One region of the Luteimonas yindakuii genome, then DNA from elsewhere that is predicted to be linked to it. Evidence: predicted binding sites of a transcription regulator. Region 1 holds the regulator's gene; each other region holds the start of a gene.
The links. The regulator FliA, encoded in region 1, starts transcription of late flagellar genes. The targets are predictions, from matches to a motif close to TAAAGTTTNNCNNNCNNNGGCCGATAA.

Region 1 (10,388 bases):
GCCAGCCTGCTGCAGCTGCTGCAGAAACTGCAGGACTACCGGCTGGTGCTGGTGGACACCGCGGGCCTGAGCCAGCGCGACCGCGCACTGGCCGGCCAGCTCAACTGGCTGCGCGCCGCGCGCCAGGTCCGCACGTTGCTGGTGTTGCCGGCCAACACCCACTTCGCCGACCTCGACGAAGTGGTGCGCCGCTTCGAGCACGCGCGCCCGCAGGGCGTGGTGCTGACCAAGCTCGACGAGACCAGCCGCCTCGGCAGCGCGCTGTCGGTGGTGGTCGACCACCAGCTGCCGCTGACCTGGACCACCGACGGCCAGCGCATCCCGGAAGACCTGAGCCGGGCCAATGCCGCCCATCTGGTGCTTCGCCTTGAAGATCTCCGCCGCGATGCCGATAAGCCCATGGCATCCGAGCATTCCGCCCCGGAGCACACCCATGCTGTCGCCTGAGACCCTGCCGCCGATGTCCGTCGCCGTCCCGCCCGCACTCCAGCCCGTGCGCACCCTCGCCGTCACCGGTGGCAAGGGCGGCGTGGGCAAGACCAACGTGTCGGCGAACCTGGCGATCGCGCTATCGGAGCTCGGCAAGCGCACGCTGCTGCTGGATGCCGACCTCGGCCTGGCCAATGTCGACGTGCTGCTGGGGCTCTCGCCGCGCCACACGCTGGCCGACCTCGTCGCCGGGCGCTGCAGCCTCGACGAGGTGATCCTGGAAGGCCCGTCGGGGGTGATGATCGTCCCCGCCGCCTCCGGCCGCCGGCACATGGCCGAACTCCGTCCCGCCGAACACGCAGGCCTGGTCAACGTCTTCAACGATCTGCAGCGCGACCTCGACATGCTGGTGGTCGATACCGCTGCCGGGATCACCGATTCGGTGCTCACCTTCTGCCAGGCCGCGCAGGACACGCTGGTCGTGGTCTGCGACGAGCCGGCCTCGATCACCGACGCCTATGCGCTGATCAAGGTGCTCGCGCGCGAGCGTGGCGTCGGCCAGGTACAGGTGGTCGCCAACATGGTGCGCAGCCCGCAGGAAGGCCGCGGCCTGTACGAGAAACTGTCGCGCGTGTGCGAGCGCTTCATCGGTGACGTGTCGCTGAACTATCTCGGCGCGGTGCCGCAGTGCGAGTGGCTGCGGATGTCGGTGCAGCGCCAGCAGGCCGTGGTGCGCGCCTATCCGGCGAGCCCGTCGGCGCGTGCGCTGACCGAGATCGCCCGCCGCACCGCCCGCTGGCAGGCGCCGACCGCGCCGCGCGGCCATGTCGAGTTCTTCGTCGAGCGGATGCTGCGCCAGGGAGTGCCGGCATGAGCATGGCCGCCCGCCACTACCAGGACATCCAGCGCAGCAACGCGCCCGATCCCATCGTCCAGCACGCCGAACTGGTGCGCCGTATCGCCCATCACCTGGCGGCGCGGCTGCCGGCCAGCGTGGAGATCGACGACCTCGTCCAGGCCGGCATGATCGGCCTGCTCGAGGCCTCGCGCAGCTATGACGCCGAACAGGGCGCGTCGTTCGAGACCTATGCCTCGATCCGCATCCGCGGTTCGATGATCGACGAGATCCGCCGCGGCGACTGGGTGCCGCGTTCCGTGCACCGCCGCGCACGCGAAGCCGCTGCAGCGATCCGCGCGATCGAGCAGGCCAGTGGCCGCGCCGCGGCCGCACAGGAAGTCGCCGACAAACTCGGGCTGCCGCTGGCCGACTACATGCGCCTGCTGGAGGACGCCGCGCGCGGCCAGGTGCTGAGCCTGGATTCGCATGTCGAGGACCATGGCGAGGTCGAGCCCGCGCGGCGCGGCGGCCCGACCCCGCAGGACGCGCTGGTGCGCGGCGAGTTCGGCCGCGAACTCGCCGCCGCGATCGGCCTGCTGCCGGAACGCGAGCAGCTGGTGCTGTCGCTGTACTACCAGCAGGAACTCAACCTCAAGGAGATCGGCGCGGTGCTCGGCGTCAGCGAATCACGCGTGTGCCAGATCCATGGCCAGGCGGTGGTGCGGCTGCGCGGGCGCCTGACCGCGTTCGAACTCGCGGACACCGGCATCGGCGACGACGACTGATGCCTACGGTTTTACTGGAGCCCCACTTTTGAACAAGAACATGCGCGTCCTGATCGTCGACGATTTCTCGACGATGCGCCGGATCATCAAGAACCTGCTGACCGACCTCGGCTTCAACAACACCGTCGAGGCCGAGGACGGCCACAGCGCGCTGGCGGTGTTGCGCCAGGACGCGGTCGAGCTGGTGATCACCGACTGGAACATGCCCGGCATGACCGGCATCGAACTGCTGCGCGCGATCCGCGCCGACGCCGCGCTGCGCGCCCTGCCGGTGCTGATGGTGACCGCGGAAGCCAAACGCGAGCAGATCATCGAGGCGGCACAGAACGGGGTGAACGGCTACATCATCAAGCCGTTCACCGCGCAGACCCTCGAGGAGAAGCTCAACAAGGTCTTCGAACGCCTCGGGGGCGGTGCTTGAACACGCCGGTGGTCGACGACATCCCGGTTGCACGCCTGCTGCAGGACGCACTCGACGCGCTCGAACGCGGCGACGAGGACGCCTGGCGCCAGCACGTGGATGCGATCGCCGCATCGCGCACGCATACGCTGGTCAACGGCCTCGGCCGCCTCGCGCGCGAACTCGAACAGGCGCTCGATGCCCTGCCCCCGGCGCCGTCCGGCGGCAACCTCGACGATGCCTGCGCGCGCCTCGACCATGTGGTGGCGATGACCGAAGAGGCCACGCACCGCACGCTCGACCTGATCGACGACAGCCGCGCGCTGGTCGCGCGCCTCAAGGACGGCCCGCTGGACGAGACCCAGGCCGGTACCGTGGAAGCGCTGCGCGACAACCTGCGCGAGATGGCGCTGGCGCAGAGCCACCAGGACCTGGGCGGGCAGATCATCCGCCGCGTCGCCTCGATCGTGCGTGGCGTGCACGAGGGCTTCGGCGAGCTCGGCCTGCCGCCGAAGGACGAGCCGGCCTGCGACGAACGCGGCCATGGCCCGGCCGTGCGCGGGCTGGATGCCGGCACCGTCGGCCAGAGCGACGCCGACGACCTGCTGTCGAACCTGGGCCTCTGACGCGGTGAACGCCTCGCCGGAAATCGCCGCCGACTTCGTGCTCGAAGCACGCGAGCTGCTCGACGACCTCGGCGGGCAGCTGGTCGCGCTGGAGCAGACGCCGGGCGACCGCGAACAGTTGAACGCGGTGTTCCGCGCGTTCCATACCCTGAAGGGTGGCGCCGGCTTCCTCGGCGTCACCCCGCTGGTGGAACTCTGCCACGCCGCCGAGGAGACCCTGGGCGCCGCGCGCAGTGGCCACGCCACGCTGGAGCCGCGCCATTTCGATGCGGCGCAACAGTCACTGGACTGGCTGCAGGCGATGGTCGACGCGATCGAGAACGGCGGCGACGTCCCGCGCGCCCCGGCCGCGGTGGTCAATGGTTTCTCGCTGGGTCCGGTCGCCACGGCGTCGGGGCTCGCCCCCGCCGCCAACGGCGAGATGATCGGCGACGACGAATTCGAAGCGCTGCTCGACCAGTTGCACGGCAATGCGGCACCGGGCGCGGGCAGTGCAGTTGCCAGTGGCGAACCGATCAGCGACGACGAGTTCGAGGCGCTGCTCGACCAGCTGCATGGCTCGGCGCCTCCCGGTGCGGCTGTGCCTGCCGCCGTGGCCACGCCGGCACCCCTGCGACCGCCGCCGGCGCCCGTCGCCGTGCCGCCCAGGCCCGCCGCGCCGCAACCGGCTAATGCATCGGCCAATGCCGAGCGCGAACACACCGTGCGCGTGGACACGCGACGCCTCGATGCGATCGTCGACCTCGTCGGCGAACTGGTGCTGGCGCGCAACCGCCTCAAGACCCTGCGTGCGCGGCTGCGCGACGAGGAACTCGACCGCGCCGTCAGCACGCTCGACAACGCCACCGCACGCCTGCAGGGCGCGGTCATGCATACGCGCATGCAACCGGTCGGCAAGGTGTTCTCGCGTTTTCCCAAGCTCGCCCGCGATGTCGCCCGCGCGCTCGACAAGGAAGTGGACCTCGAACTGGTCGGCGCCGACACCGAGCTCGACCGCAACCTCGTCGAGGCGCTGGCCGACCCGCTGGTGCACCTGGTGCGCAATGCCATCGACCACGGCATCGAAGCCCCTGCCCTGCGCGAGGCCACCGGCAAGTCGCGCGCCGGCCGGGTGCGGCTGATCGCCCAGCAGCAGGGCGATTACGTCGGCATCGAGGTGCAGGACGACGGTGCCGGCATCGACCCGGAACGCCTGCGCAGCAAGGCGCGGGAAAAGGGCCTGATCGATGCCGAATCCGCGGCGCGCCTGAGTCCGGAGGAATGCCTGCACCTGGTATTCATGCCCGGCTTCTCCACCCGCGGCGAGGTCAGCGACATCTCCGGCCGCGGCGTGGGCATGGACGTGGTGCAGTCGCGCATCCGCGAGCTGAGCGGGCAGATCCAGATCCATTCGGAACTCGGCCGTGGCAGCCGCTTCTCGCTGCGGGTACCGCTGACGCTGGCGATCCTGCCGACCCTGCTGGTGCAGGCCGCTGGCGACGCCTATGCCTTGCCGCTGGCGCGCGTGCAGGAAGTGCTGCATGCCCCGACCCATGCGGTGAACTGGTTCGATGGCCGTGCCGCACTCGACCGTCGCTCGCACACGCTGCCACTGCTCGATCTTCGCCACTGGCTGCGGCAGCCGGCGCCGGAGACGGCGTTGCTGACCATCGTGGTCCTGCAACGCGGCGATACCCGCTTCGGCCTGGTCGTGGACGAGGTCCGCGGCCGCGAGGAAGTGGTGATCAAGCCGCTGCCACGCGCACTGCGCGGCCTGCCCGGCTACGCCGGCGCCACCCTGATCGGTGACGGTCGCCTGGCGCTGATCCTCGACGTGGATGCGTTGAAAGGTCCGTGATTCGTGATTGGTAATTGGTGATTCGTGAGTGGCAAGGGCGGGCGACGTCCGTTCCGGTGATTCAGCTCTTCCGAACCACCCATCACGAATCACCAGTCACCGCGCCCGACTCAAGTCGCGCGCCCCTTCGCCGATATCGCCACCATGGATATCTTCAGCGTCATCGGACTCGTGCTCGCCGTGGTCGCCCTGCTGGGCGGCAGCGTCCTCAAGGGCGCGGGGCTGGCGGGGCTGTGGTCTCCCGCGGCCTTCGTCATCGTCATCGTCGGCACCGTGGCCGCGATCCTGCTGCACGCACCGCGCCCGGTCTTCAGCCGCGCGATGAAGATCTCGCGCTGGGTGCTGAAGCCGCCGGTGGCCGACCGCGCCGCGCTGATCGCCCAGCTGCTGGAGTGGAGCAACGTCGCCCGCCGCCAGGGCCTGCTGGGCCTGGAAAGCCACGTCGAATCGCAGACCGACCCGTTCCTGCGCAAGGGCCTGCAGATGCTGGTCGACGGCCTGGAGCCCGAAGCCATCCGCCACATGCTCGACATCGAGCTGCAGGGCGAAGAACACCACGACCTCGCCGCCGCCAAGATCTACGAGAGCATGGGCATCTATGCGCCGACTCTGGGCATCGTCGGCGCCGTGCTCGGCCTGATGGCGGTGATGCAGAACCTCGCCGATCCGAGCAAGCTCGGCCAGGGCATCGCCGCCGCGTTCACCGCCACCATCTACGGCATCGCCTCGGCCAACCTGCTGTTCCTGCCCTGCGCCGCCAAGCTCAAGAGCGTGATCGGCCGCCGCAGCGGCGAGCGCGAGCTGGTGATCGAAGGGCTGATCGCGATCGCCCAGGGCGAGAACCCGCGCAACATCGAAGCGCGCCTGGCCGGGTTCCTGCACTAGGCCATGGCACGTCGCAAACACCATGAAGAGCATGCCAATCACGAGGCCTGGGCGATCCCCTATGCCGACCTGATGACGCTGCTGCTGGCCTTCTTCGTGGTGATGTACGCGATCTCGTCGCTCAACGAAGGCAAGTACCGGGTGATGTCGGCATCGCTGGCGAACGCCTTCAACGGCACGCCGCGCACCATCGACCCGGTGCAGATCGGCGAGAGCGACCGCCGCGAATCCGACTTCGGCCGCCCCACGCCGATTCCCAGCGGAGCCCGCCGCGGCCCGCAGGCGGTGTCGCCGGTGCTCGATTCGCCGCTGCAGCCGATGCTCGAATCCAAGATGCGCAGTGACCGCACCGGCGAAGGGCTGGACGCCGCTGCGCTGGAGACGTCGCGCAAGCAGCTGGCACGCATCGCCATGCAGCTCGAGGATGCACTGTCGGAACTGGTGCGTGCGCGGATGATCACCATCCACCGCACGGATCTGTGGCTGGAAGTCGAGATCAACAGCGACATCCTGTTCCCGACCGGATCGGCGTCGCTGGATCCGTCCGCACAGGGGCTGATGACGAAGCTGGCCGGGCTGCTGCGGGACTCGCCCAATCCGATCCGCGTCGAGGGCTACACCGACGACCGGCCGATCCGCACGATGCAGTTTCCGTCGAACTGGGAACTGTCGGCCGCGCGTGCGGCCAGCGTCGTGCATCTGTTCGTGCGCGAGCAGCTGGCCCCCGAACGCCTGGTCATGGTGGGCTACGGCCAACATCGCCCCAAGGCCGACAACGCCACCGACGCCGGCCGCAATGCCAACCGCCGCGTGGTGCTGATGGTGCTGGCCGCACCCGATGCCGCAGGGGCACGTGCGGTGGACCATCCCCCGGCAACCGTTCCGAACGAAGCCGCAGTGGCCAGCGCACGGCCACGTGCAGCCACGACGATGCGAGGAGACAGCTGATGCGCGTGTGGGCGATCGCCAACCAGAAAGGAGGCGTCGGCAAGACCACGACCACGCTCGCACTCGGTCGCAGCCTGGTGGTGCGCGGCCTGAGCGTGCTGCTGGTCGACCTCGACCCGCACGCTTCGCTGACGCGCGCCTTCGGCGTGCCCAGCGATCCGCAGCCCGCCGGCGTGGTCGACCTGTTCGGTGCGCCGCCGGCCACGCTCGCCGGGGTGATGCGCCCTGCCCCGGTCGAAGGCCTGGATTTCGTCTGCGCGCAGACCGCGCTGGCCACCCTGGAGCGCCGCAGCGCCAACCAGCCCGGACTCGGCCTGGCGCTGTCGCAGGCGATCACCCGCCACACCGGCGGGCACGACGTGGTGCTCCTCGACTGCCCGCCCACCCTGGGCCTGCTGATGGTCAATGCGCTGGCTGCCGCCGACCGGCTGATCGTGCCGACCCAGTGCGAACCGCTGGCACTGCACGGGCTGGCGGGCATGGTGCGCACCGGTGCGATGGTCGAGCGCTCGCGGCAGCGCCCGCTGCCGGTGTCGGTGCTGCCGACCCTGTTCGACCGCCGTACCCGCGCCGGCCGCGACACCCTGGCGCAGCTGCAGCAGGAGTACCGCGAGCTGGCCTGGGACCAGGCGATTCCCGTCGATACCCAGCTCGCCAATGCCGACGCACTCGCCCAGCAGGTCTTCAGTGGCGAGCCGGGCGGGCGCGCGATGACCGCCTACGCACGCGCACTGGACTGGCTGCTGGCCAGCGAGCAGCAACTGGAGCGCGCGGCATGAATGCAATGCGCGAGGTGGACGACTACGTGGACCTGCTGCTCGGCAGCGGTGCGCCGGTACCGGCCGCGGTGACGGGCGAAGGCCCCGCCCTGGCGCCTGCGGTCGCACCGCTGGTGCCCGCGGCGCCGCCATCCGCGGTGGCACAGGCGCGCCGCGCGGTCGCACCCGCGGCGGCCGCGCAGGTCGAAGCCGAGGCGGCTGCGAACGTACCCGCCCACGGCGAGCGCCGTCGTCGTCGTGGCGAACGCACGGCACGCTGGCTGCGGCTGCGCTGCGGCGCCCAGGCCTATGCGCTGGAACTGCTGAAGATCCGCGAGGTCGTGCGGCCGATGCCGCTGCTCTCGCTGCGGGGCGCGGTGCCCAGCGTCGCCGGGGTGATGAACCTGCGCGGCCAAGTGGTGCCGGTGATCGACCTTGGCGTGCAGCTCGGCGAAAGCGCGGCGGCCGATACCGGCAGCACGCGGATCATCGTGCTCGAGGAACGCGGCGAAGTGCTCGGCCTGCGCGTGTGCTCGGTCGAGGACGTGGTCGTCATCAACGATGCGCAGGTCGAAGACACCCATGTGTCGCGGCTGGCCCCGGTCGGCGACCGGCGCATCCACGGCATCGCCCGCATCGGCCGCGACGTCATGTTGCTGCTCGATGCCAGCCGGCTGATCGAGATGCCGCTGCGGCCGCATTGAAGCGGCCGACACCCCGGGCTAAAGATCGCAGCGATGCGGCCGTTACCGCTGCGAACCGTCCGCAACCCGGGGGCTGATTTTTGGACACGGTGACCTTGCAATCCGACCTCGGCATCGAGAGCAGTGCCGGGCTCAAGGACATGCTCGCCACGCACGTGGCCGTGGACGCGCCGCTGGCCGTCGACGGCGCCGGCGTGCAGCGCGTGCACACCGCGAGCCTGCAGGTACTGGCGGCCTGGTGGCAGGCGCGCACCCTGCATGCGCGCGAAACGCGCTGGGCCGAGATCGGCGAACCGTTGCGCGCCGCCGTGCGTACCCTCGGCCTGGACTCCGCGCTTGCAATCACGGACGCCCCGGCACACCCCACTTCCCCCATGGAGAGAACCCCATGAGCGCCCGTATCCTCGTCGTCGACGATTCCGCGTCGATGCGCCAGATGGTCTCGTTCGCCCTCACCTCGGCCGGCTATGCGGTCGAGGAAGCCGAAGACGGCCAGGTGGCGCTGGGCCGCGCCCGCGGCGCGCGCTTCAACGCCGTGATCACCGACGTCAACATGCCGAACATGGACGGCATCTCGCTGATCCGTGAACTGCGCCAGCTGCCGGACTACAAGTTCACCCCGCTGCTGATGCTGACCACCGAATCCGCCGCCGACAAGAAGGCCGACGGACGCGCCGCCGGTGCCACAGGCTGGCTGGTCAAGCCGTTCGACCCGGACCAGCTCGTGGCGACCGTGCGCCGCGTGGTCAGCTGATCCACGCCACACCCGGAGCGCGACCTTGAGCATCGACCTGCAGCGGTTCCACGCCACCTACTTCGAAGAAAGCCGTGAAGGGCTGGACGCGATGGAGGCCGGCCTGCTTGCACTCGACGCCGGCGAACGCGGTGCCGAACTGATCAACTCGGTATTCCGCGCCGCGCACTCGATCAAGGGCGGCGCGGCGACGTTCGGCTTCACCGCCACTGCCGAGCTGACCCACGTGCTGGAGACGCTGCTCGACCAGATCCGTGCCGGCGAGCGCGCGGTGGAAGCCGGCGCGCTCGATGCGATGCTGGGCTCGGTGGACGTGCTGCGCGCGTTGCTGGACGAGGCCGAACACCAGCGCCCTGCAGATCCTGCCCAGGTGCAGGCCGTGCACCAGCGCCTTGCCGCGGTGCTCGGCGGTACGCCGGTCCCGGTTGCCGCCGAGGCGACCGCCGCGGCGGATGCCGGTGGCAGCGTGATCGGCTGGCGGATCGGCTTCCAGCCGGAACCGTCGCTGTTCATGAGCGGCAACGATCCGCTCCGGATTCTGCGCGAGCTCGAGGAGCTGGGCCCGCTCAGGGTCGAGGCCAGCCTTGCCGCCCTGCCCGCCTTCGACGCGCTCGACCCGCTGCAGGCGCATATCGGCTGGACGCTGGAACTCGGCGCACCGGTGAAGCGCGCCGCCATCGACGACGTGTTCGCGTGGGTGGCCGACGAGTGCCGCCTCGAGATCGAACCGATCCGGCAACCGGTGGTCGAGGTCGACACCGCCGGTGCTGCGGCAAAGGGTTCCGGTGCGCAGGATGCCGAGAGTTCGATCCGCGTCGGCGTGGACAAGATCGACGGCCTGATCAACCTGGTCGGCGAGCTGGTCATCACCCAGTCGATGCTGCAGCAGCTGGGCGCGGGCCTCGACGGCGCGCTGGCCGAACGGATGCAGGCGGCGCTGGAGCAGCTGGAGCGCAACACCCGCGACCTGCAGGACGCGGTGATCGGCGTGCGCATGCTGCCGGTGGATGCGGTGTTCCGCCGCTTCCCGCGCCTGGTGCGCGACCTGTCCGGCCGTCTCGGCAAGCTGGTCCGCCTGCAGACCAGCGGCGAGGCCACCGAACTCGACAAGGGCCTGATCGAGAAGATCGCCGATCCGCTGGTGCACCTGGTGCGCAATGCCATCGACCACGGCCTCGAGGACCCGGCCACGCGCAGCGGCGCCGGCAAGGAGCCCACCGGCACGATCTCGCTGGCGGCGTCGCACCAGGATGGCCATATCGTCATCGAGGTCGGCGACGACGGCCGCGGCCTCGACCGCAACCGCATCCTTGCCAAGGCGCGTGAACGCGGACTGGTGGTGCCGGAGCAACCCACCGACGCGCAGGTGTGGGACCTGATCTTCCAGGCCGGCTTTTCCACCGCCGATGCGGTCACCGACCTGT
Region 2 (10,388 bases), 550 kb from region 1:
CGTTCCAGCGCGACATCGAGACCTTTATCGCCGCCGATGCGGTGGCCGATTTCTCCCGCGCGGATCACGATATGGCATTGGCCTGGATCGCCCGCGCCTGTGGCGTGCCGCTGGCGACCGACCGCCTCCTGGAGATCCTGCAATGAACGCACCGCAGACCCTGACACTCGAGCGCATGCGTGCCGACGTCGCCGACCTGCTCGGTGAAGCGCCGGACGATATCGGCGACGACGACAACCTGGTGGACCTGGGCCTGGACTCGATGCGCGTGCTCGGCCTGGTGATGCGCTGGGGCGAGACCGGCATCGCGCTGGAGTTCCCGCATCTGGCCGAGCACGTCACCCTGGCCGGCTGGTGGTCGACCGTGCAGCAGTTGCAGAAGCACGCGGGGCAGGGCTGATGTCGGTGGAGACAGGCGTGCATCAAGCGGTCCGGATCGCCGGCGTCGCGGTGGGTGCGCGCCCGAGCACGATCGTTCCTGCGGGTGCGGGGCGCCTGTCGTCATGATGGTTCGTCGCCGCACCCGGCCCGGATCCGGCACGCCATGAGCGTCGTGCGCGAGTCCTGCGAAGCGGTGCCACACGTGGCCGCGGCCGACGGCAGCTGGCCACTGACCGAGGCGCAGGCCGGGCTCTGGTATGCACAGCGGCTGGCGCCGGAGAACCCGGCGTTCAACACCGCGCATGCGCTGTGGATCGACGGGGCGCTCGATGTCGCCGCGTTCGCTTGTGCCGCCGACCGCGCGGCGCAGGAAGCGACCGCGCTGCGGTTGCGCATGCGCGATGGCGAAGACGGTCCCCACCAGGTCGTGGACGACGCGCACCTGCCGCAGCTCGAGGTCGTCGACCTCTCGGCTGCAACTGATCCCGCTGCCGCCGCGCGTGACGCCATGCAGCACGACCGCGGCACCCCCGTGGACCCGACGCGCGACCGCCTCGCCGTGCAGCGCCTGTACCGGCTCGGCGTCGATCGCTTCGCCTGGTACTTCCGCGTGCACCACCTCGCCGCCGACGGTTACGGCATGGCGCTGTTCGCAGAGCGCGTTTGCGCGCTGTATGCGGTGGGTGGCGATGCGGCCGCAGGCGCGCCACTTGCATCGTTGTCGCGTGTGTTCGGGGAAGACGCCGCCTACCGCCGTTCCGAACGTCGCCAGCAGGATGCCGGGTACTGGCGCGACACGATGGCCGGGATGCCGGCCGCGGCCGGCTTGGGCGGTGGCTTCGCCGCGGCCGCGCCTGACTGCCATCGCCATGTCGTCGCGATCGACGAAGCGTTGCGGACGGCACTGCTGGCCACCGCGCAGCGCATCGGCCAGCCGTGGCCGGACGTGCTGACCGCGTTCGCCGCCGAATACTGCCGGCGCATGTCCGGCCAGGAGGAAGCCGTGGTCGGCGTGCCGTTCATGGGCCGACTCGGCAGCGCATCCGCGCGGGTGCCGGCGATGGTCATGAACGTGTTGCCGCTGCGGGTGCCGGCGATGCCGGAGACGAACGTCGAAGGCTTCGTGCAGGCGATCGCGCGTGCGCTGGTGCGCGGCCGCCGGCACGGGCGCTACCGCGGCGAACAGTTGCGGCGCGACCTCGGCCTGCTCGGTGGCCAGCGCCGCCTGCACGGGCCGCTGGTCAACGTGCAGCCGTTCTATCGCCCGCCGCGGCTCGCGGATATGCGGGTCTCGCTGGAAGTGCTCGGCACCGGTCCTATCGACGACGTCACCATCGGCTTCCGCGGCGACGCGACCCATGCGCTCGATCTCGAGATCGAGGCCAACCCGACGCTGTACGACGCGGTCGAGGTCGCCGCGCATGCCGCGCGCCTGCAGGCCTTTCTCGCAGCCGCCTGCAACGCATCGCAGATGGACGACGTGCCGCTGGCCAGCCCCGAGGAAGCGCGACGTTACCTGTTCGAGGTCAACGCCACCACGCAGGAGGTGCCCGACACCACCCTGGCCGCGCTGATCGAACGCAGCATGCAGGCGACGCCGGATGCGGTCGCGGTGGAGTTCGAAGGCGCTTCGCTGACCTACCGCGAACTCGAACGCCGCACGCGTGCACTCGCGCTGCTGTTGCGGGCGCAGGGCGCGACCGTCGATACGGTGGTCGCGGTGGCGCTACCGCGTTCGCTCGAATTGATCGTCGCCCTGGTCGCCACGCTGCGCGCCGGCGCCGCCTACCTGCCGCTGGACCTCGCCCATCCGGATGCACGCCTGCAGCGCATCCTGCAGTCGGCGACGCCGGTGTGCGTGCTGGCGGGGCAGGGCGATGCAGCGCGTTTCGGCGATAGCGCACCGGTACTGGGGCCGGATGCCTGGGACACCCGCACCGACACCACGCTCGAAGGCGTGCCGGGTCCGGACGACGCCGCCTACGTGATCTACACCTCCGGCTCCACCGGCGAGCCGAAGGGCGTGGTGGTCGAACACCGCGCGATCGTCAACCGCCTGGAGTGGATGCGCGCGCATTACGGCATCGACGCCTCAGACCGCATCCTGCAGAAGACCCCGGCCACGTTCGACGTGTCGGTGTGGGAATTCTTCCTGCCGCTGCTGGCCGGCGCGCGGCTGGTGGTGGCCGCGCCCGACGCGCATCGCGATCCGGTCGCGCTGGCGCGCCTGGTCCGCGCTCGCGGCGTGACCACGCTGCACTTCGTGCCGTCGATGCTGGAGGCCTTCCTCGCCGCACCGGAGGCGCGCGGGCTCGTCGTGCGCCGGGTGTTCTGCAGCGGCGAGGAACTCGGCGCCGACCTGCGCGACCGCTTCCACGCCACCGTGCGGGCCGAACTGCACAACCTCTACGGCCCCACCGAGGCGGCGGTGGATGTCAGTTACTGGCCGGCGTCGGCGGACGACACCTCGCGCCCGGTGCCGATCGGCTTCCCGGTGTGGAACACGCGGCTGTACGTGCTCGATGCGCGCATGCGGCCGTTGCCGGCGGGCGTGGTCGGCGACCTCTACCTCGGCGGCGTGCAGCTCGCGCGTGGCTACCTCGGCCGCGACGACCTCACCGCCGAGCGCTTCATCGACGATCCGCACGTGCCCGGCGCGCGCCTCTACCGCACCGGCGATCTGGCCCGCTGGCGGCGCGACGGCGCGGTCGAGTTCCTCGGCCGCAGCGACCACCAGGTCAAGCTGCGCGGCCTGCGCATCGAACTGGGCGAGATCGAAACCGCCATCCTCGCCAGTGGCGCGGTGCGCCGTGCCGGCGTGATCGTGCGCGAGGACCGCCCCGGCGATCGCCGCCTGGTCGCCTACCTGCAACCGGAAGGCGAACTTGACCTCGCCGCGCTGCGCACTACCGTGGCCGCGCGCGTGCCGGACTACATGGTGCCGGCGGCGTTCGTAGCGCTGGACGACTGGCCGGTGACCGCCAACGGCAAGCTCGACCGCGGCGCGCTGCCGGCGCCGGTCTACGACGGAGCGGAGGGCGAGGCGCCGCGTACGCCCACCGAACAGGTGCTGGCGGCGTTGTTCGCGCAGGCGCTGGGCCTCGAGGCAGGTGCGGTCTCCGCCGACGCCGACTTCTTCGCGCTGGGCGGCGATTCGCTGTCGGCGGTGCACCTGCTGATGGCGATCCAGCGCCGCTTCGGCCGCGACCCCGGGCTCGGCGCGCTGTTCGCGACCCCCACCGTGGCCGCGCTGGCCGCGCGCATCGACGCCGACGACGACACGCCGGACCACGGCCTGGCGCCGCTGGTGCGCCTGCGCCGTGGCGATCCCGGACGTGCGCCACTGTTCGTGGTGCATCCGGCCGGCGGCATCAGCTGGTGCTACCGCGAACTCGCGCGTGCGCTGTCGCCCGCGCGCGACGTGCATGGCCTGCAGTCGCCGGCGCTGGACCTCGCGCAGCCGCTGCCGGCCAGCATCGATGCGCTGGCGGCGGAGTACGTCGAACGCGTGGCCGTGTTGCAGCCCGAAGGACCGGTGCACCTGCTCGGCTGGTCGGTCGGCGGCATCCTTGCCCATGCGATGGCGGTGCGGCTGCGCGTGCTCGGACGCGAGGTCGGCGTGCTGGCGCTGCTCGATGCCTATCCGGCGGAGTGCTGGCGCGCCGAGCCGGAGCCCGATCCCGTCGCCGCCCTGCGCGCCTTGCTGGCCATCGCGGGCTACGACCCCGACGGGCATCCGGAGCTCACCACGCGCGAGGCGATCGTCGACTTCCTGCGCCGCGGCGACAGCGCACTCGGCAACCTGCCCGGCGGGGTGCTAGACGGCGTGGTGCGCACGGTCACCGACACCAACCGGCTGGTGCGCCAGCACCACCACGCGCGCTACGACGGCACCCTGCTGCACGTGCGCGCCGGCAACGACCACGTCGACCGTCCGCAGCTGCAGTCCGCGCTGTGGGCGGCGCACGCCGCCCGGGTCGACGCGGTGGAGCTGCCCTTCCTGCACGCCGAACTCACCGGCCGCGACGCCACCCCACGCATCGCACGATTGCTTGATGCCCGGCTGCATGCGTTCGACGCCGACCACGCGCCCGATCGCGTCCCTTGCGGTGCCTCACCGCCGCACGGGCCGCGCTCCGGAACCGCGCTCCCGCATGAACCCGACTCCGGAACCCCTCTCCCGTCCACGGGAGAGGGCCAGGGGTGAGGGCGCTCTTTTCCCGCCGACACCAGCTCAGGACCCGCCATGCACCTCACCGGCTTTGAAGGCAGGATCGCCCTGGTCACCGGCGCCGCCGGCGGCATCGGCGCCGCGGTCGTTACCCTGTTGCGCGCCAGCGGCGCGATTGTCGTCGCCACCGATCTCGAAGCGCCGGCGGCGGAGGCGAACGTGCACGCCTTCGCCCTCGACGTCACCGACTCCGCCGCGGTCGACGCACTCGTGGCCCGGGTGGAGGCGGAGATCGGCCCGATCGACCTCGCCGCCCATGTCGCCGGCGTGCTGTCCACGACCAGCGTCGCGGAAACCTCCGACGCGGAATGGCGCCGCACCTTCGCCGTCAACACCGACGGCGTCTTCCATGTCGGCCGTGCACTGGCGCGGGTGATGGCGCCGCGCCGGCGCGGTGCGCTGGTGGTGGTGGGTTCCAACGCCGCCGGCATCCCGCGCCAGGCGATGGCCGCCTATGCCGCGTCCAAGGCCGCCGCCACGATGTTCGTGCGCTGCCTCGGCCTCGAGCTCGCCCCGCACGGCGTGCGCTGCAACGTCGTCGCCCCCGGGTCCACCCGGACCTCGATGCAGACCGGCATGTGGGCCGACGCCGACGGCGAGGCCCGGGTCATCGCCGGCACCATGGAGAACTTCAAGAGCGGGATCCCGCTGGGCAAGATCGCCGAACCTGCCGACATCGCCCACGCGGTGATGTTCCTGCTGTCGGAGCAGGCCGGCCATATCGCCATGGGCGATCTGTATGTCGACGGCGGTGCCACCCTGCGCGCCTGACGCGACAAGGTCCTGGCGCCGCCGGAGGGGTGAAGGGCACCGCGGGCGGTTCGCGTAAGCTCCGGAAGGGCCGCCAGGGGGCGCCGGGAGCGGCGCGGCCCTTCTCGCGTGAGGGTCGGGGAAACCCCTAAAGGACCGCCGCCCGCGGTCGATAGCGTGGGGACAGCGTGCGGATGGCGGATGGCTGTCGGGCGCCTCTCGCGCCCCATGCAGGCGCAACGGAGACAAAGGGAATGTTCTTGAAGGTCGAGGAGCGCAAGGTCGCCGTCGCGGAGCTCGTCGAGGGCATGTATGTCTGCCGGCTCGACCGCGACTGGGAGGGCACGCCCTTTCCGCTGCAGGGGGTGATGATCGCCAGCCAGGCCGACATCGACCTGCTGGCCTCGCTGTGCGAGTGGGTGTATGTCGACACGCTGCTCGGGCTGGCGCCGCGGGAGCCGGCGGTGGCGGCTGCGCCGGTACGCGACGTCGGCCCGGTCTTCGAAAACAGCGAAATCGAGGCACTGCAGCACAGCCAGGCCTATCCGCAGCTGGCTGCGTTCGACACCGAACTGCCGCAGGCACGCGAGGCGCAGGCCGAGGTGGTGCGACTGGCGACGCGCATCCTCGACGAGGTGCGCGCCGGCCGGCCGATCGCCGCGGGCGAGGTGCGCGAGGCGGTGGAGCCGATGGTGCGCAGCATGGTGCGCAACGCCGATGCCTTCCTGTGGGTGGACCGCCTGCGCGAACGCGGCGACTACGCCTACGACCACGCCTTGGGCTGCAGCGCGCTGGCTGCCGCGCTGGGACGTCATCTCGGCCTGCCGGAGCCGCTGCTGGTGGACCTGGCGAGCGGCGCATTGCTGCTCGACATCGGCAAGCTGCGGGTGCCGCCGGAGCTGCTTGCTCGACCCGGGCCGCTGGCTCCGGACGAGATGCACCAGGTGCAGGCCCACGTCCAGCACGCGCTCGATCTGCTGGACCATGGCGCCGCGGTGCCGGCGCATGTGTGCGACATGATCGCCACCCATCACGAACGCGTGGACGGCAGCGGCTATCCGGCAGCGCTGGACGGCGACCGGATCCCGCTGCTCGGGCGCATCGCGGCGGTGATCGACTCCTACCATGCGATGACCAGCCCGCGCCCGTACCGCCCCGCAATGGCCCAGCACGTCGCGCTGCAGCAGCTCTACCGTGGCCGCGGGACGGCATATGCGGGCGAGCTGGTGGAGCAGTTCATGCAGTGCATGAGCGTGTATCCGGTGGGCTCGCTGGTCGAGCTCAACACCGGCGAAGTGGCGATCGTGATGGCACAGAACGCCGCACGCCGGCTGATGCCGCGGGTGATGGTGCTGACCACGCCGGACCGCGAAGTGCTGGAGCACTTCGGCACCCTCGACCTGATGATGCAGGGCGACCGCGATGCGGCGATCCGCATCGCCGGTGCGCTGTCGCCGGAGGAATGCGGCCTCGACCCGGTCGAGCTGTTCCTGTGAGCGCCTGGTTGCGTGCGGCCCGGGGATGCTGAACCGTCCCGCCACCCTGCACACGGTGTCGCAGGCGATCGACGCCCACCGCGCGGCCGGCGAGGAGCTCGCCGTGCTGGTGGTGCGCGGCCAGCGCACGCGCGAGACCGAACTGTCGCTGGGCTATGCGGTCGCCGAGGCGCTGGGGGCGGCAATGGAGGCGAAACTGGTCGCCACCCTGCGCGCCCAGGACACGGTGTTGAGGATCGCGGAGCACGGCTTCGTCGTCCTGCTGCCCGGGTTGCGCGGGCAGCAGCACGCGTCGCTGGCAGCGGCCAAGCTCGTGCGCGCACTCGGCCAGCCGGTGATGCTGGATGGCTGGCAGCTGCATCCCTCGGTGACGGTGGGGCTGGCGCTGTGCCCGTCGGATGGAATCGATCCCGAGCAGCTGTGCCTGCGAGCCGACCAGGCCTGCGACGAGGCCTGCTCCGAGGCCGACGGCTTCGCCTTCTGGCGCAGGCCCGTGCACGCCGACAGCTTCACCCACGACGAGCTGCGCGATGCCCTGGCGCTCAACCAGCTCGAGCTCTACCTGCAGCCGGTGCTCGACCTGCGAACCGGCCTGACCTCGGGCTATGAAGCGCTCGCGCGCTGGACCCATCCGCGCATCGGCGCCGTGCCACCGCCGGCATTCGTCGGCGAGGCCGAGCGCACGGGCCTGATCGGCGAGCTCACGCGCTGGAGCCTCACCGTGGCATTGCGGCACCTCGCGCAGCTGCGTCGCGACGGCGATGACGTGCACATCAACGTGAACCTGTCGGTCGTGGCCCTGCAGCTGCCGGGGTTCGCGTTGCAGGTCATGGACCTGCTCCGGGTCTGGCAGGTGCCGCCGCATGCGCTGGCGCTGGAGGTGACCGAGAGCGCGTTGATGCGCGACGTGGTCCGCGCACAGGGCGTGCTGGCCGAGCTGCACGACGAGGGCGTGCGCATCTCCATCGACGATTTCGGCACCGGCTATTCGTCGATGGCCTACCTGCAGCGACTGCCCACCGACGAGCTGAAGATCGACCGCAGTTTCGTGGTCGACGTCGCAAGCAACGACCGCGCGCGCCATCTGGTCCGCTCGATGATCGACCTCGGCCACCACCTCGGCCTGGAGGTGGTGGCCGAAGGCGTCGAGGACTCCGCCACGCTTTCCCTGCTGCGCGAGCTCGGCTGCGATTGCGCGCAGGGCTTCGTGATCGGGCGCCCTGCACCGGCCGCGGATATCGTGGCCGGTCCGCGTCCTGATCAACTCACGCTGTAGCCTGGGCACCGGTAGCGGCACCGGCAGTGCCGCCGCATCGCCTTCGGGACGACGACCGGGTCGTCCTCGCCGCTACACCGGACGGGTGCCGATTCCCTAGCCGATCGGCTCGTCCAGGATCAGCTGGCGCACGAAGCGCACCGGCGGCGCGCCCTTCGACAGCACCTCGTCGTGGTAGGCCTTGAGGTCGAAGGCGTCGCCGCGCTTTGCTTCCACCGCGCGGCGCATGTCGAAGTGTTCCTGCGCGCCGACGAAATAGGTCGGCAGCTGCGCCGAGCTCACCTGGGCGCGGATCCACTTGCCGGCGGCCTCGCTCTCCTGCTGGAAGGTGGTGCGCACCATCAACTCCATCGCCTGCTCGCGCTCCCAGCCGTCGACGTGCACGCCGATGTCGAGGATCGCGTTGGCCACCGAGCGCAGGTAGAACTTCAGCTGCACCAGCCGGAACAGCGGGTCGTGGTCGAGGTAGCCCGCCTGCGCCATCACTTCCTCGGTGTACACCGCCCAGCCTTCGGCGAACGGACCCGAGCGCAGCACCGCGCGCAGCGTGGACGGATGGCCCACCGAGTGCGCGCCCTCGAGGTAATGGCCCGGGACGCCCTCGTGGATCGACAGCAGGTGGATCATGCGGTCGTTGTATTCGCGCAGGAACGACGTCGCCTGGTCATCGCTCCAGTCGTCGGGAATCGGCGAGATCGCATAGTAGGTCTCCAGCCCCTTGTCGAGCGGGCCGGGTGAATCGCAATAGGCCACCGCCACGCCACGCTGGAATTCCGGCATCTCGATGATGCGCACCGGCGCGTCCGGCACGGTGACGAGGTCGTGTTCGCGGGTGAACGTGGTTGCCGTTTCCAGCGTTTGCCGCGCGAAGTCGAACACCGCATCGCGCGCGGGTCGTTCGGCGTAGGCCAGCTCGAGCGCCGCCTCGATGGCCGCCTGTTGCCGCGCATCGTCCGGTGTCGCCGGCAGGGCCGGGGCGCCGTCGCGGTCCTTCAGCACGTTCTGCGCGATGGCATACATCTCCTCGCGCACACGGACGATTTCTGCTTGCGCGCGCTGGCGGATCTCCTCGCGCGACAGCGAAGCGTTGAGCGAATAGCCGAGTTTCTGGTCGAACAGCGCGGCGCCGATGCGGAAGTCGCCGGCGGCATTCGGGACCAGGGTGCCGTCGATCCAGGCCTGGTGCTCGTCGACCGCGGTGCGCAGGCCGGCGACGGCGGCATCCAGGCGCGTGCGCGCCTCGCCATCCAGGCTGCCGGCGTGCGGGGTGATGAACTGGTCGACCAACGACAGCAGGCCGCGGTTCTGCCGCGACACGGTTTCCGCATGCACCTTGGGTACACGCGCCGGGTCGAGGTTCGCGCGCATCTGCGCCAACAGCGTCGGCAGCGCTTCCATGCGCGCGCTGGCGGAAGCGAGGCGCTCGGGCAGCGGCGCGAACTCGCGTGCCATCAGGTTGTAGATCGCGCCGCCGGCCAGGCCGTTGTACAGCAGCGGGTCCCAGGCCCACGACTGCAGCGTTTCCACGTTCCAGATCGTGGCCTCTAGGCGGTTGCGCAGCAGCAGCGCGTCGACCTGGTTGTCGCGCGACAGCTGGCTGGCGTCGATCGCGTCGAGTCCCGCAAGCAGCGCACGGTTCGCATCGACCACACGCTGGCGGCCTTCCTCACTCAGATCGTCGACGCGGTCGTCGTGGCGATGCTCGCCGGTGCGGGTGGCGCTGATCGGCGACTGTTCGAACCACGTGGCCAGTGCCCGGTCGGCGAGGGCGGCGAAGGCCTGGTCGGCCTCGCCCTGGGTGGCGGCCGTGGTCGCTGCAGCAGGGCTGTCCACCGTGGCGGGGCCGGTCGAAGGCTGGCAGCCGGCGAGGACGGCGAGCAGGGACAGGGCAAGCAGGCTGTGGCGCATCGAAGCACTCCGCGAAGATGGAAACGGTCAGGCAGCAAGCGTAGTCGCCACGCCCGATGTGCGCACCCTGCATTGCAGGCATGACCATCGGCCTATGCCTTTCACGCGCCGCAGTGTCGAGAATCGGGGAGGGCCGGCATGTGTCGGTGACACACCCGCATCCCCGTGATGCACGCTGGAGCACTGCCTTGAAACGACGTGACTTCATCGCCCTCGGTGGCCTTGGCGCCGCCGGTGCCCTGGTGCCGGGCTGGTTCGGCCGCGCCGTCGCCGCCGAGGTGCTGGCCACGCCGCTCGACGCCGCGATGAAGAAGCCGCTCGCCGATGCCGGCCTGCAGGCCGCACG
Region 3 (10,388 bases), 260 kb from region 1:
CGATGCGGAACGCGCGCATGGGCTGGGGCTCGCGGCGCTGGACATGGCGTACCGGACCGGCACCACCGGCCTGGTCGCACGCAAGGTGAAACCGCTGCCGACGCCGGCGTTCGGGCTGCGCTTTCCGAATCCGGTCGGCCTCGCCGCGGGCCTCGACAAGAACGGCGAACACATCGACGCACTGCTCACGCTGGGCTTCGGCTTCGTCGAAGTCGGCACCGTCACGCCGAAGCCGCAGGCGGGCAACCCGCAGCCGCGCATGTTCCGGCTGCCGGAGCACAACGCGGTCATCAACCGGCTGGGCTTCAACAACGGCGGCGTCGAGGCGCTGGTCGCCAACGTGTCGCGTGCGAAGCGCCAGGGCGGCCTGCTGGGCATCAACATCGGCAAGAACAAGGACACCCCGAACGAGTCCGCGGTCGACGACTACCTGTACTGCATGGAGCGGGTGTATCCGCTGGCCGACTACATCACCGTCAACATCTCCTCGCCCAATACCGCGGGCCTGCGCGAACTGCAGGAGGAGCAGTCGTTGCGACGCCTGGTCGGCACCCTGCGCGAGGCCCAGGAGCGCTTCGGCGCGCAGCATGGCCGCCGGGTACCGATGCTGGTGAAGGTGGCGCCCGACCTGTCCGACGACGACATCGACGCCGCCGCCCGCGTGCTGCGCGAACTGCAGGTGGACGGCGTGATCGCCACCAACACCACGGTGTCGCGCATCGCGGTGCAGCAGCATGCGCTGGCCCGCGAGACCGGCGGCCTGTCCGGCGAGCCGCTGATGAACAAGGCCACCGCGGTACTGCGCATGCTGCGCACGCGGCTGCCGGATTCGATCCCCCTGGTCGGCGTCGGCGGGATCATGACCGGCGCCGACGCGGTGAAGAAGGTCGCGGCCGGGGCATCGCTGGTGCAGCTCTATACGGGTCTCGTCTATCGCGGTCCTGCGCTCGTGCACGAATGCGCGGCGGCAATCCGCCGGCGCAAGGAAGCCCCGAGCATCGGCAACCTGCCCCCGGCCTGAGAGCACGATGACCCACGGCCACCGTGTGCTGCAGCGCGTGCCGCTGCGCAGCCTGAACACCTTCGGCATCGACGCCTGCGCCCCGCGGCTGGTCGAGGTGGCCGATGCCGACGCCCTGCCCAGGCTGCTTGCATCCGGCCTGCTCGGCGACGCCGCGACGCCGGCGATGGTGCTCGGCGGCGGCAGCAACCTGCTGTTCGCCGGCGATCCCGACCGCACCCTGCTGCGCCTGTGCGGGCAGCGGATCGACATCGTCGACGACACCGATCCCACGCATGTGCGGGTGCGCGCCGAAGCCGGCGTCGAATGGCACGCGCTGGTGATGTGGTCGCTGGCGCAGGGGCTCGGCGGGCTGGAGAATCTCGCGCTGATCCCCGGCACGGTCGGCGCCGCGCCGATCCAGAACATCGGCGCCTACGGCGTCGAGGTGGGCGAGCGCATCGTCGTGGTCGAGGCGTTCAATCGCGACGACGGCGCACTGGCACGGCTCGACCACGACGCCTGCGCCTTCGCCTACCGCGACAGCCGCTTCAAGCGCGCACCGGACCGCGAGATCGTCACCGCGGTGGAGTTCGCGCTGTCACGGCACGCGCAGCCGCGCCTGGGCTATGCGGGACTCGGCGAGGAACTTGCCGCGATGGGCATCACCACGCCCTCGCCGGCCGACGTGGGCGAGGCAGTGATCCGCCTGCGCCGGCGCAAGCTGCCCGACCCTGCCCGCATCGGCAATGCCGGCAGCTTCTTCAAGAACCCGCTGGTCGCCACCGTGCAGGCACAGGCGCTGCTGGCCGACCACCCCGACCTGCCGTTGTATCCCGCCGGCGACCCCGGCCGCCGCAAACTGTCGGCCGCATGGCTGATCGAGGCCTGTGGCTGGAAGGGCCATCGCGACGGCGATGCCGGCGTATCGGCGGGCCATGCGCTGGTGCTGGTGAACCACGGCGACGCCAGCGGACTGCAGCTGCTCGAACTCGCCGTGCGCATCCGCGATTCGGTGCGGGCGCGCTTCGGCGTCGCGCTGGAGCCGGAACCACGCATCGTCGGCGCGGCCTGGCCGGCGTGAACAGGCAGGCGGACCCGCACGCGCATCACCTCCTGCCGCGCCATCGGCGATCATCCGCGGCGACCACGGCCCGTACCGGTCCGGGTTGAGTCGCGAGCAGAAGGAGCCGTCCCGCCATGCCGCTGTCCACGCCCGCGCGCGCCGCCCTCCTGATGCTCGGCAGCACCATGCTGTTCGCGCTGATGGTCATCGCGATCCGCCTGGCCTCGGAAAGCCTGCACACGTTCGAGATCGCGTTCTTCCGCAACTTCTTCGGCCTGATGGCCGCGCTACCGCTGCTGCTGCGGCCCGGACGCGGCCTCGCCTTCCTGCGTACCGAGCAGCTGCCGCGCTACGTGGTGCGCTGCCTGATCGGCGTGGGTTCGATGTTCTGCGGCTTCTGGGCCATCGGCAACCTGCCGCTGGCGCAGGCGGTGTCGCTGTCGTACTCGACGCCGATCTTCGTGACCATCGCGGCGGTGCTGTTCCTCGGCGAAACCGTGCGTGCACGCCGCTGGACCGCGGTCGCACTCGGCTTCATCGGCGTGCTGGTGATCCTGCGGCCAGGCACCGGCGAGTTCACGCCGGGCATGCTGGTGGCCGTGGCGGCGGCGGTGCTCAGCGGTGTCGTCGCCATCCAGATCAAGCAACTGTCACGCACCGAACCCGCCGACCGCATCGTGATCTGGACCACGCTGTTCTGGGTGCCGATGTCGTTCCTGCCCGCACTGGCGGTCTGGGAATGGCCGCAGGGCATCGTCTGGCTGTGGGTGGTCGCCGCCGGCGTACTGGGGACCGGTGGCCACATGCTGTGGACGCGTGCGCTGAAGATCGGCGAGGTGTCGGCACTGACGCCGATCAGCTTCATGCAGCTGCCGGTGGTCGCGCTGTTCGGATGGGTGCTGTTCGACCAGACCGTCGACCGCTGGACCGCCGCCGGCGCCGCGATCATCCTCGCCGCGAATGCCTACATCGCGCATCGCGAAGCGCGCCTGTCGCAACGCTCGGCAACGACCGCCCCGGTGGAGGCGGCCAAGCCGGGCGAGTAGCCGGGCACCGGCGCCCGGTCATCCGGCGGTCGCGTGCGCCGGCGCACCGAAGTTGGCGACCTCACCCTGCAGGCCCGCGGCCACCAGTTCCAGCTGCGCCGACGCGGTGGCGGTCCGTTCGACCAGTCCCGCGTTCTCGCGCGTTCCTTCCTCCATCCCACGCAGCGCCGCGTTGACCTGTTCGACGCCGAGCGTCTGCGCGCGGGTGGCCGCGGAGATGTCGCCCATCATCGCGCTGGTGCGTGCCACCGCGTCGGAGATCTGGCGCATCGCATCGCCCGCCTGATGGACGCGCCCCGCGCCCGCCTCGATCGCGGCGTTGGCTGCCGCAAGGTTGGTGCCGATCTCCCTGGCCGATGCCGCGCAACGCTGCGCCAATGCGCGGACCTCGCTGGCCACCACCGCGAACCCGCGTCCGCGCTCGCCGGCATGCGCGGCCTCGACCGCGGCATTGAGCGCCAGCAGGTTGGTCTGGAACGCGATGGTGTCGATGACGCCGACGATCTCGCCGACCTTGCGGCCACTGGCGGCGATGTCGCGCATGGCCTCGGTGACGCGCCCGACCGCCACCGCGCCGCCATCGGCGGCCTGGTTGGCGCTGCCGGTCAGCGCGAATGCCGCATCCGCGTTCGACGCGGTTACCGCGATCGCCGACGCCAGCTGCTCCATGGTCGCCGCCGTGCCGCGCAGCGAGGCTGCCTGCTGCTCCGTGCGCGCGGACAGCGCACCGTTGCCGGATGCGATGTCGCGCGCACCGGCGTGGATGGATTCCGAGAACGCCTGTACGCGCTCGAGCAGCGCCTCGAGTGCCCTCGCCTGTTCGACCTCGCCGGTGATGTCGGTGCAGTACTTGACGATCCGGTAGGGTCTGCCGGCCGCGTCGAGGACCGGGTTGTAGCTGGCCTGCAGCCACAGGTCGCCGCCGTCGCGACGGATGCGCCGGTAGCGGCCGGCATCGGCCTCGCCACGGCCGAGCTTCTCCCAGAACACGCGGTACGCCACCGAGGCGCTTTCGGAACGATCGACGAACATCGAGTGATGGCGGCCGACGACGTCCGCCTCGCTGTAGCCGACCGCGCGCAGGAAGTTGGCGTTGGCGCCGCGGATGGTGCCGTCGAGTTCGAACTCGATCACCGCCTGCACCTTGTGCAACGCGGTGATCTGGCCCTCGTGGTCGGCGGTCCGATTGCGCTGCGCGGTCACGTCGGTGGCGAACTTGACCACCTTGCGGGGCCGGCCGGCGGCGTCGAGGATCGGGTTGTAGCTGGCCTCGATCCAGACATCACGGCCGTTGCGCGCGCGGCGCCGGAATTGGCCGGAGCGGAATTCGCCCGCGTTGAGCGCGTCCCAGAACGCGCGGTAGTCCGCGCCGGCAGCGTCCTGGCGGTCGACGAACATCGAGTGGTGCCTGCCGACGACCTCGTCGGCGGCGTAGCCCATCGTCGCCAGGAAATTGGCGTTGGCGCGCAGGATCGTGCCGTCGAGCGCGAACTCGATCACGGCCATGGAACGGTCCAGCGCCTGGTATTGCGCAGCCAGATCGAACTCGTCGGACTTCCCTGCGCTGATGTCGCGGACCAGCTCGACAACCCGCGGCGCGACGCCTGCATTGGCGGGCATCGCGATGAAGGTGGACTCGAGCCACTGTTCGCGACCGTCGGCCGCGATGCGACGCACCCGGCCGGAAGCATTGCCTCCGCCCACCAGCGCCTGCCATGGGTCGTACCCGTCCTGCTCGAAGCCGTGCGAGGCCAGGAGCTCGCGATGATGGCGACCACGCATGTCGTCGTCGCCGCAACCAAGCAGTGCTCGATAGGCCGTGCTGGTCCGCAGCACGCTGCCATCGCCGGCCAGTTCGGCAACCGCGTGGGTATGCTGCATGGCGTCGTACAGGGTGGCGGCAACAGCAGGAGCGTGCCGTCGCGACGATCGCGACAGGAAAGGGACTGCAAGCATCCGGGGACATCCGATGACGTGGGATAACGGGCCCCGGGCAAGGCCCCGGAGACGGCGCGTACCCCGCCGTACCACCGCTATCGGCCGACTTCTCCCCTACTTGAGTGCCGATCCGCGAAGCCGTTCACAGCTTCCGGAGCACGGCCATCAGCGTACGCATGCAGGCGCGTCCGTAGCGTGAATCCGCATGTGCGACGGTCCTGGTGGTCGTGTCGTTCCCGCAAAAAAAGACGCCCGGCGTGGGCCGGGCGTCCTGCAACAGGTCAGACGAAGTCAGGGCGTCACGGTCAACACCACCGGGGCCGCCGCCTTCGGCGTCACCGGGTCATTGCTCTGGACGCAGTAGTTCGCCACATGGCGCCCCGGGGCGAGGCCGGCGGTGCTGACGTTGATCCGCAGGGTCTGGCTGCGCCCCGGCGCGACGCTGCCACTGGGCGGTGCCGCCGCGCCCATCCACGGTGCGCCGCAGCCGACCATGCCGCCGATCCGCATCGACAGGCCGGGGAAGGCGCTGACCGGCGACCACGCGCCGCCGCCATCGGGTGCCACCACCAGTGCGGCGAAGCTGCCGTCTCCCTGCGGGGAGGCGTACCAGACCCAGCTGCTGGCGAACGGCGCGCGTGCGTAGACCACCAGCCAGTAGCGGCCGGCCGGCAGCACCACGTTCTGGCCGGCGGCGGCAAGGTCGAGGGCGATGTTGGCGCCCGACAACGCGACGCCGGGCCCGTTGGCCGCACTGGTGTAGCGCCAGACCGCTGCCTGTGGCGAGGTCGCCGGGTTGCCGGCGGGCAGCCCGTTGGCATCCGGGAAGATCGCCCAGCCCAGTGCGCTCGCCACGTTCGGCAGCACCGCGCCGCCGACCATGAAGCCCTCCGCCCACAGCGACGTGATGCGGGTGTCCCCGGCGAGGATGAAGTCGTCCGCGGCGAACTGTGCGGCGGGCGCGCCGGCATCGGTGCGCCAGGTGCCGCGGTAGCCGGTGGTGAGGGTGCCGCGCTGGCGATCGACCAGGGTCAACGCCGCGGTCCCGGTGTTGGCCACCGAGTACTCCAGCGTCGAACCGCCGGCATTGGCGACCGACCCCACCGCGATTCCACTGCGACCACGCGCGAGGCTGAGCGCCACGGCATCCGGAAGATCGATCACCGGCGCCGGCACCGCGATGGCCACGGGCAGCCGCAGCGTCGGCCGCGGCTGTCCGCCGACCGTCGCGTTGACCGGCTCCATCACCACTTCGCCGAACTGCCAGCTGCCGTCTGCCGGCAGGGTGCTGCTGTTGACCAGCACCCGCAGCGTGCGGGTCGCGCCTGCCGCCAAGGTCAGGCTGGCCGGCGTCACCCCGCCCGGCACGCCGTCGAGGCGTACGCGGTAGGTCTGCGTCGAGGCGGTCGGATTGCGCAGCGTGCGCAGGAAACTGCAGTTGCGGAAGCACTGCCCGCTGGCGATCGACGGCTGGTTGAGCGAGGACACGTCGCCACCGGTGGCCGGATTGGCGGCGAGGTAGTTGGCCGCGGTCTCGTGCATCACCAGCCCGGCATTGATCGCCCGGTCCACGCGGATACGGCCGCTGCCCTTGCCGAACGGCGTGGCCGGCGTGACCTCGTCCTCGAGGTAGACGCGCGGTTCGGCGGTCATCGCCAGCGCCGACTTGATCTCCGGCGCGCTCCAGCCGGGTCGCGCCTGGCGCACCAGCCCGGCGGCGCCGGCATGGTGGGGCGAAGCCATCGAAGTGCCGTTCATCAGGCCGACCAGGTTCTCGAAACCCGTGATCGTGGTTCCCGCCATGCTCGCGAGGATGCTCACGCCGGGTGCGGTGACGTCGGGCTTGAGCAGGTCGAAGCGACCGGCCGGCCCACGCGAACTGAAGGCGGCCAGCGCATCGGCGGTGTTGGGCAGCGGCACCGGCGGGAACGCGATCGCGGCAGTGGCGTCGGCATGCGCCCGTGCGAAATCACGCAGGGCGATGCCGTCGGCCTGGTTGACGCCGAACGCGCGGATGGTGGTGCCGGGAACCGACGGGATCAGATCGCCTGCCGCGTTGTTGGCGATGACCACGGCGATGGCGCCGCCGGCGGCGACCGCGTTGGTCTTCTCGGTGAACGAGCAGCCACCACGGCGCACCAGCACGATCGCACCCTGGTAGGACCCCGCCGGCGCTGCGGTGCAGGCGTCGGCATCGGTGTCGAAGGTCGGGCTCACCCGCAGCGGCGTGGTGCCCGGGATCGCCGAGGTGTGCGGAATGCCGTTGCTGCCTTCGTTGAGCAGCACCGGGGTCAACGGTTCCGGCACCGGCTGCGGGCCGGTGACCTGCAGGGTCACCGCGAACGCGCCGCGGCCGTGCTGGGCGGCGGCGGTGGAAGCGACCCACGGTTCCAGGTGGCCCATCGTGTTCGGCCCGGGCCCACTGTTGCCGGCCGAGGCGGCGACGTAGATGCCGGCGTCGGTGGCACCGAGGAAGGCCAGAGACACCGCCTCGCTCCACGGCTGCGCGCCACCACCGATGGAATAGTTGATGACATCGACGATGCCGTCGGCGACCGCCTGTTCGATCGCGGCCACCGCAGAGACGTTCGGGCACAGGCCCTGGCTGGTGGCGGTGTTGGTGTAGCAGATGTCGAACGCGACGATATTGGAACGCGGCGCAACGCCGGAGATGCGCCGCGCATTTCCGCGGAAGTCGACGTCGCGTCGGTTGCCGGCGGCAGTGGAGGCCACGTGGCTGCCGTGGCTGTTGGTATCGCCGAAGCCGGGTTCCTCGCGGATGTTGGGCTGGCCGCAGGTGTTGGCGGGCGGGCCGCAGACGAAGTTGTAGCCGCCGATCAGCTTGGCGTTGCAGCGCCCCTGGTCGACGCCACCGGCGGCGCAGGTGCCGAGGTAGTTGCCGTCGCCCAGCGGATTGACGTGCACGTAGCCGTCCACCGGATCGACCGCCGCGAACGACGGGCTGCCGAAGTTGATGCCGGAATCGAGGATGCCGAACACCACCCCCTCGCCCTGGTAGGCCGCCGGTGCACCCGGATTGGTGCCGTTCCAGACCGGGCCGGCGCCGATAAGGAGCGGGCCGGTATCGGTATCGAGCACGTATTCGCGGTAGCCCTCGACGAACATCACCTCCGGCATCGCGGCCACCGCCGCGACCTCATCGGTCGACAGTGACAGCACCACGCCGTTGACGGCGTACTGCATGCGCCTTTCCGCGGCCACCGCGCGGCCGATGCGGCGCGCGATGGCGCCTTCATGCGCCTGCTGGCGCTGGCGCAGGTGGGTGACATAGCTGCGCGCATTGGCGCCGCGTGTATCGACGCGTTGCCTGCCGCGGGCGTCGAGCCGACGCTCCGGTGCGGCCAGGCCCCGCGTACCGCCCTCGTAGGCGGCGAGCGCGGGCTCGCGGAAGACCACGATATGGGGCTGCGATGCATCCAGGGCACCATCCGCCCCGCCTCCACGGCTGGCCGCGGTCAGCGGTGCCTGCGGATCGGCGGATGCCGCGCTGGCGGCGGCGGTGGCAACGGTGCCCGGATGATTGCCGGAACCGGACGGGAGACTGACGATTGCGGCGAAGGCCAGTCCCGAGAACAGGACGGCCAGACCGGTCATGCGGACAGGCGACATGGTGGGTTCCCCGATGGTGTTCACGCTCGGAACGACGACGGCACCCGAAGGCGGCCATCCCTCCGTACCCGGCCCGCGCGCCACCCCCTGTCCGGCGGCGCGGCCTGCCAGCGGTTATACACCCGTGCGCCACCGCGCGCGCGGGTACGGAATCAGCGCCTGCGCCCGCGCATCAGCAGAAGCCAGCTCGCGACCACCCAGATGCTGGCCGCCATCCAGCCGGCGATGATGTCGGACGGGTAATGCACGCCCAGATAGATCCGCGACAGCCCCACCATCGGCACGAACACCGCCATCGCGGCCAGCACCGGCCAGCGCCAGCGGGTCGGCCAGGACAGCAGCACCAGCACCAGCGCCAGCGACATCGAGCCCATCGCGTGGCCGCTGGGAAAACTGTAGGTGGCTTCGGGGGCGATCGATTCCCACAGCGCCGGACGTTCGCGGGCGAAGGTGAGCTTGGCCGCGACGTTCAACAGCCCGGAACCCCCCAGGGCGACGGCGGCGAACAGCCCGTCGCGGAAACGGCGCCGCCACAACAGCACCAGCACCAGCAGCACGTCCGCCGGCACCACGCCCCAGCGGTGGCCGAGCGCGGAGAAGAAGAGGAAGACGCGGTCGAAGCCGTCGCGTGCCATCGCCTGCGCGAACAGCAGCAGCGGCTCGTCGAACGCGATCGCCTCCGCCTCGTGGACCTCGTCGGCGAGTTCGGCGAACACCCACATCGGCAGCAATATGCCGGCGAACAGCAGCGCGAGGACCAGGCCGTGGCGGCGCAGGAGTCCGGATGCCGCATCACGCAGGCCGCGCGCGACCGCCATCGCGCGCGGATCAGGCGATCGCGGGGTGCCGCCCATAGCGCCGATCCACGTAGCCGTCGATCAGCGCGATGAACTCCTGTGCGATGTGCTCGCCGCGCAGGGTCACGGTCTTCTCGCCATCCACGAACACCGGCGCCGACGGCGCTTCGCCGGTACCCGGCAGCGAGATGCCGATATTGGCGTGGCGCGATTCGCCCGGGCCGTTGACCACGCAGCCCATCACCGCAAGGGTCATGGTTTCCGCGCCGGGATGGGTGATCTTCCATTCGGGCATCCTGCCGCGCACGTGTTCCTGCACCACCTGCGCCAGTTCCTGGAAGAACTCCGAGGTGGTGCGGCCGCAGCCCGGGCAGGCGGTGACCATCGGCGTGAACGCGCGCAGGCCCATGGTCTGCAGCAATTCCTGCGCGACCACCACTTCCTGCGTGCGCGCACCGCCCGGTTCCGGGGTGAGCGAGATGCGGATGGTGTCGCCGATGCCGTCCTGCAGCAGCACCGCGAGCGCGGCGCTGGAGCCGACGATGCCCTTGCTGCCGATGCCGGCCTCGGTGAGGCCGAGGTGCAGGGCGAAATCCGAGCGCGTGGCGAGGTCGCGATAGACCGCGATCAGTTCCTGCACGCCGCTGACCTTGGCCGACAGCACGATGCGATCGCGTGGCAGGCCCAGTTCGACCGCGCGCTCGGCCGAATCCAGTGCCGAGCGGATCAGCGCCTCGCGCAGCACGCGCCCCGCATCCCATGGCTGCGCCCGGCGTGCGTTCTCGTCCATCAGCTGCGCCGCCAGCGCCTGGTCCAGCGAACCCCAGTTGGCGCCGATGCGCACGGCCTTGCCGTGGCGCGCGGCGAGTTCGATCAGCTGCGCGAACTGCAGGTCCTTCTTCTTGCCGAAG

Region 2: E5843_RS04490 (cyclic di-GMP phosphodiesterase) is a predicted target of FliA. The motif match lies at 5,512-5,538, and genes of this name have one in related genera.
Region 3: E5843_RS08260 (methyl-accepting chemotaxis protein) is a predicted target of FliA. The motif match lies at 5,146-5,172, and genes of this name have one in related genera.

What each region holds. Positions count from the first base shown of each region.
Region 1 is NZ_CP039383.2:1,540,668-1,551,055, reverse strand. It holds gene flhF (flagellar biosynthesis GTPase FlhF) at 1-447, shown strand, start outside; gene E5843_RS07095 (P-loop NTPase) at 434-1,303, shown strand; gene E5843_RS07090 (RNA polymerase sigma factor FliA) at 1,300-2,052, shown strand; gene cheY (chemotaxis response regulator CheY) at 2,081-2,473, shown strand; gene E5843_RS07080 (protein phosphatase CheZ) at 2,470-3,078, shown strand; gene E5843_RS07075 (chemotaxis protein CheA) at 3,083-4,915, shown strand; gene E5843_RS07070 (flagellar motor protein) at 5,060-5,800, shown strand; gene motD (flagellar motor protein MotD) at 5,804-6,748, shown strand; gene E5843_RS07060 (ParA family protein) at 6,748-7,527, shown strand; gene E5843_RS07055 (chemotaxis protein CheW) at 7,524-8,210, shown strand; gene E5843_RS07050 (STAS domain-containing protein) at 8,300-8,602, shown strand; gene E5843_RS07045 (response regulator) at 8,599-8,964, shown strand; gene E5843_RS07040 (chemotaxis protein CheA) at 8,990-10,388, shown strand, end outside.
Region 2 is NZ_CP039383.2:985,686-996,073, forward strand. It holds gene E5843_RS04470 (isochorismatase family protein) at 1-146, shown strand, start outside; gene E5843_RS04475 (phosphopantetheine-binding protein) at 143-400, shown strand; gene E5843_RS04480 (non-ribosomal peptide synthetase) at 545-4,588, shown strand; gene E5843_RS04485 (2,3-dihydro-2,3-dihydroxybenzoate dehydrogenase) at 4,628-5,383, shown strand; gene E5843_RS04490 (cyclic di-GMP phosphodiesterase) at 5,617-6,858, shown strand; gene E5843_RS04495 (putative bifunctional diguanylate cyclase/phosphodiesterase) at 6,884-8,134, shown strand; gene E5843_RS04500 (DUF885 domain-containing protein) at 8,231-10,042, opposite strand; gene E5843_RS04505 (TldD/PmbA family protein) at 10,231-10,388, shown strand, end outside.
Region 3 is NZ_CP039383.2:1,799,910-1,810,297, forward strand. It holds gene E5843_RS08245 (quinone-dependent dihydroorotate dehydrogenase) at 1-1,021, shown strand, start outside; gene murB (UDP-N-acetylmuramate dehydrogenase) at 1,029-2,084, shown strand; gene E5843_RS08255 (DMT family transporter) at 2,201-3,112, shown strand; gene E5843_RS08260 (methyl-accepting chemotaxis protein) at 3,131-4,993, opposite strand; gene E5843_RS08265 (S8 family serine peptidase) at 5,342-8,680, opposite strand; gene E5843_RS08270 (phosphatase PAP2 family protein) at 8,833-9,498, opposite strand; gene ispG (flavodoxin-dependent (E)-4-hydroxy-3-methylbut-2-enyl-diphosphate synthase) at 9,509-10,388, opposite strand, start outside.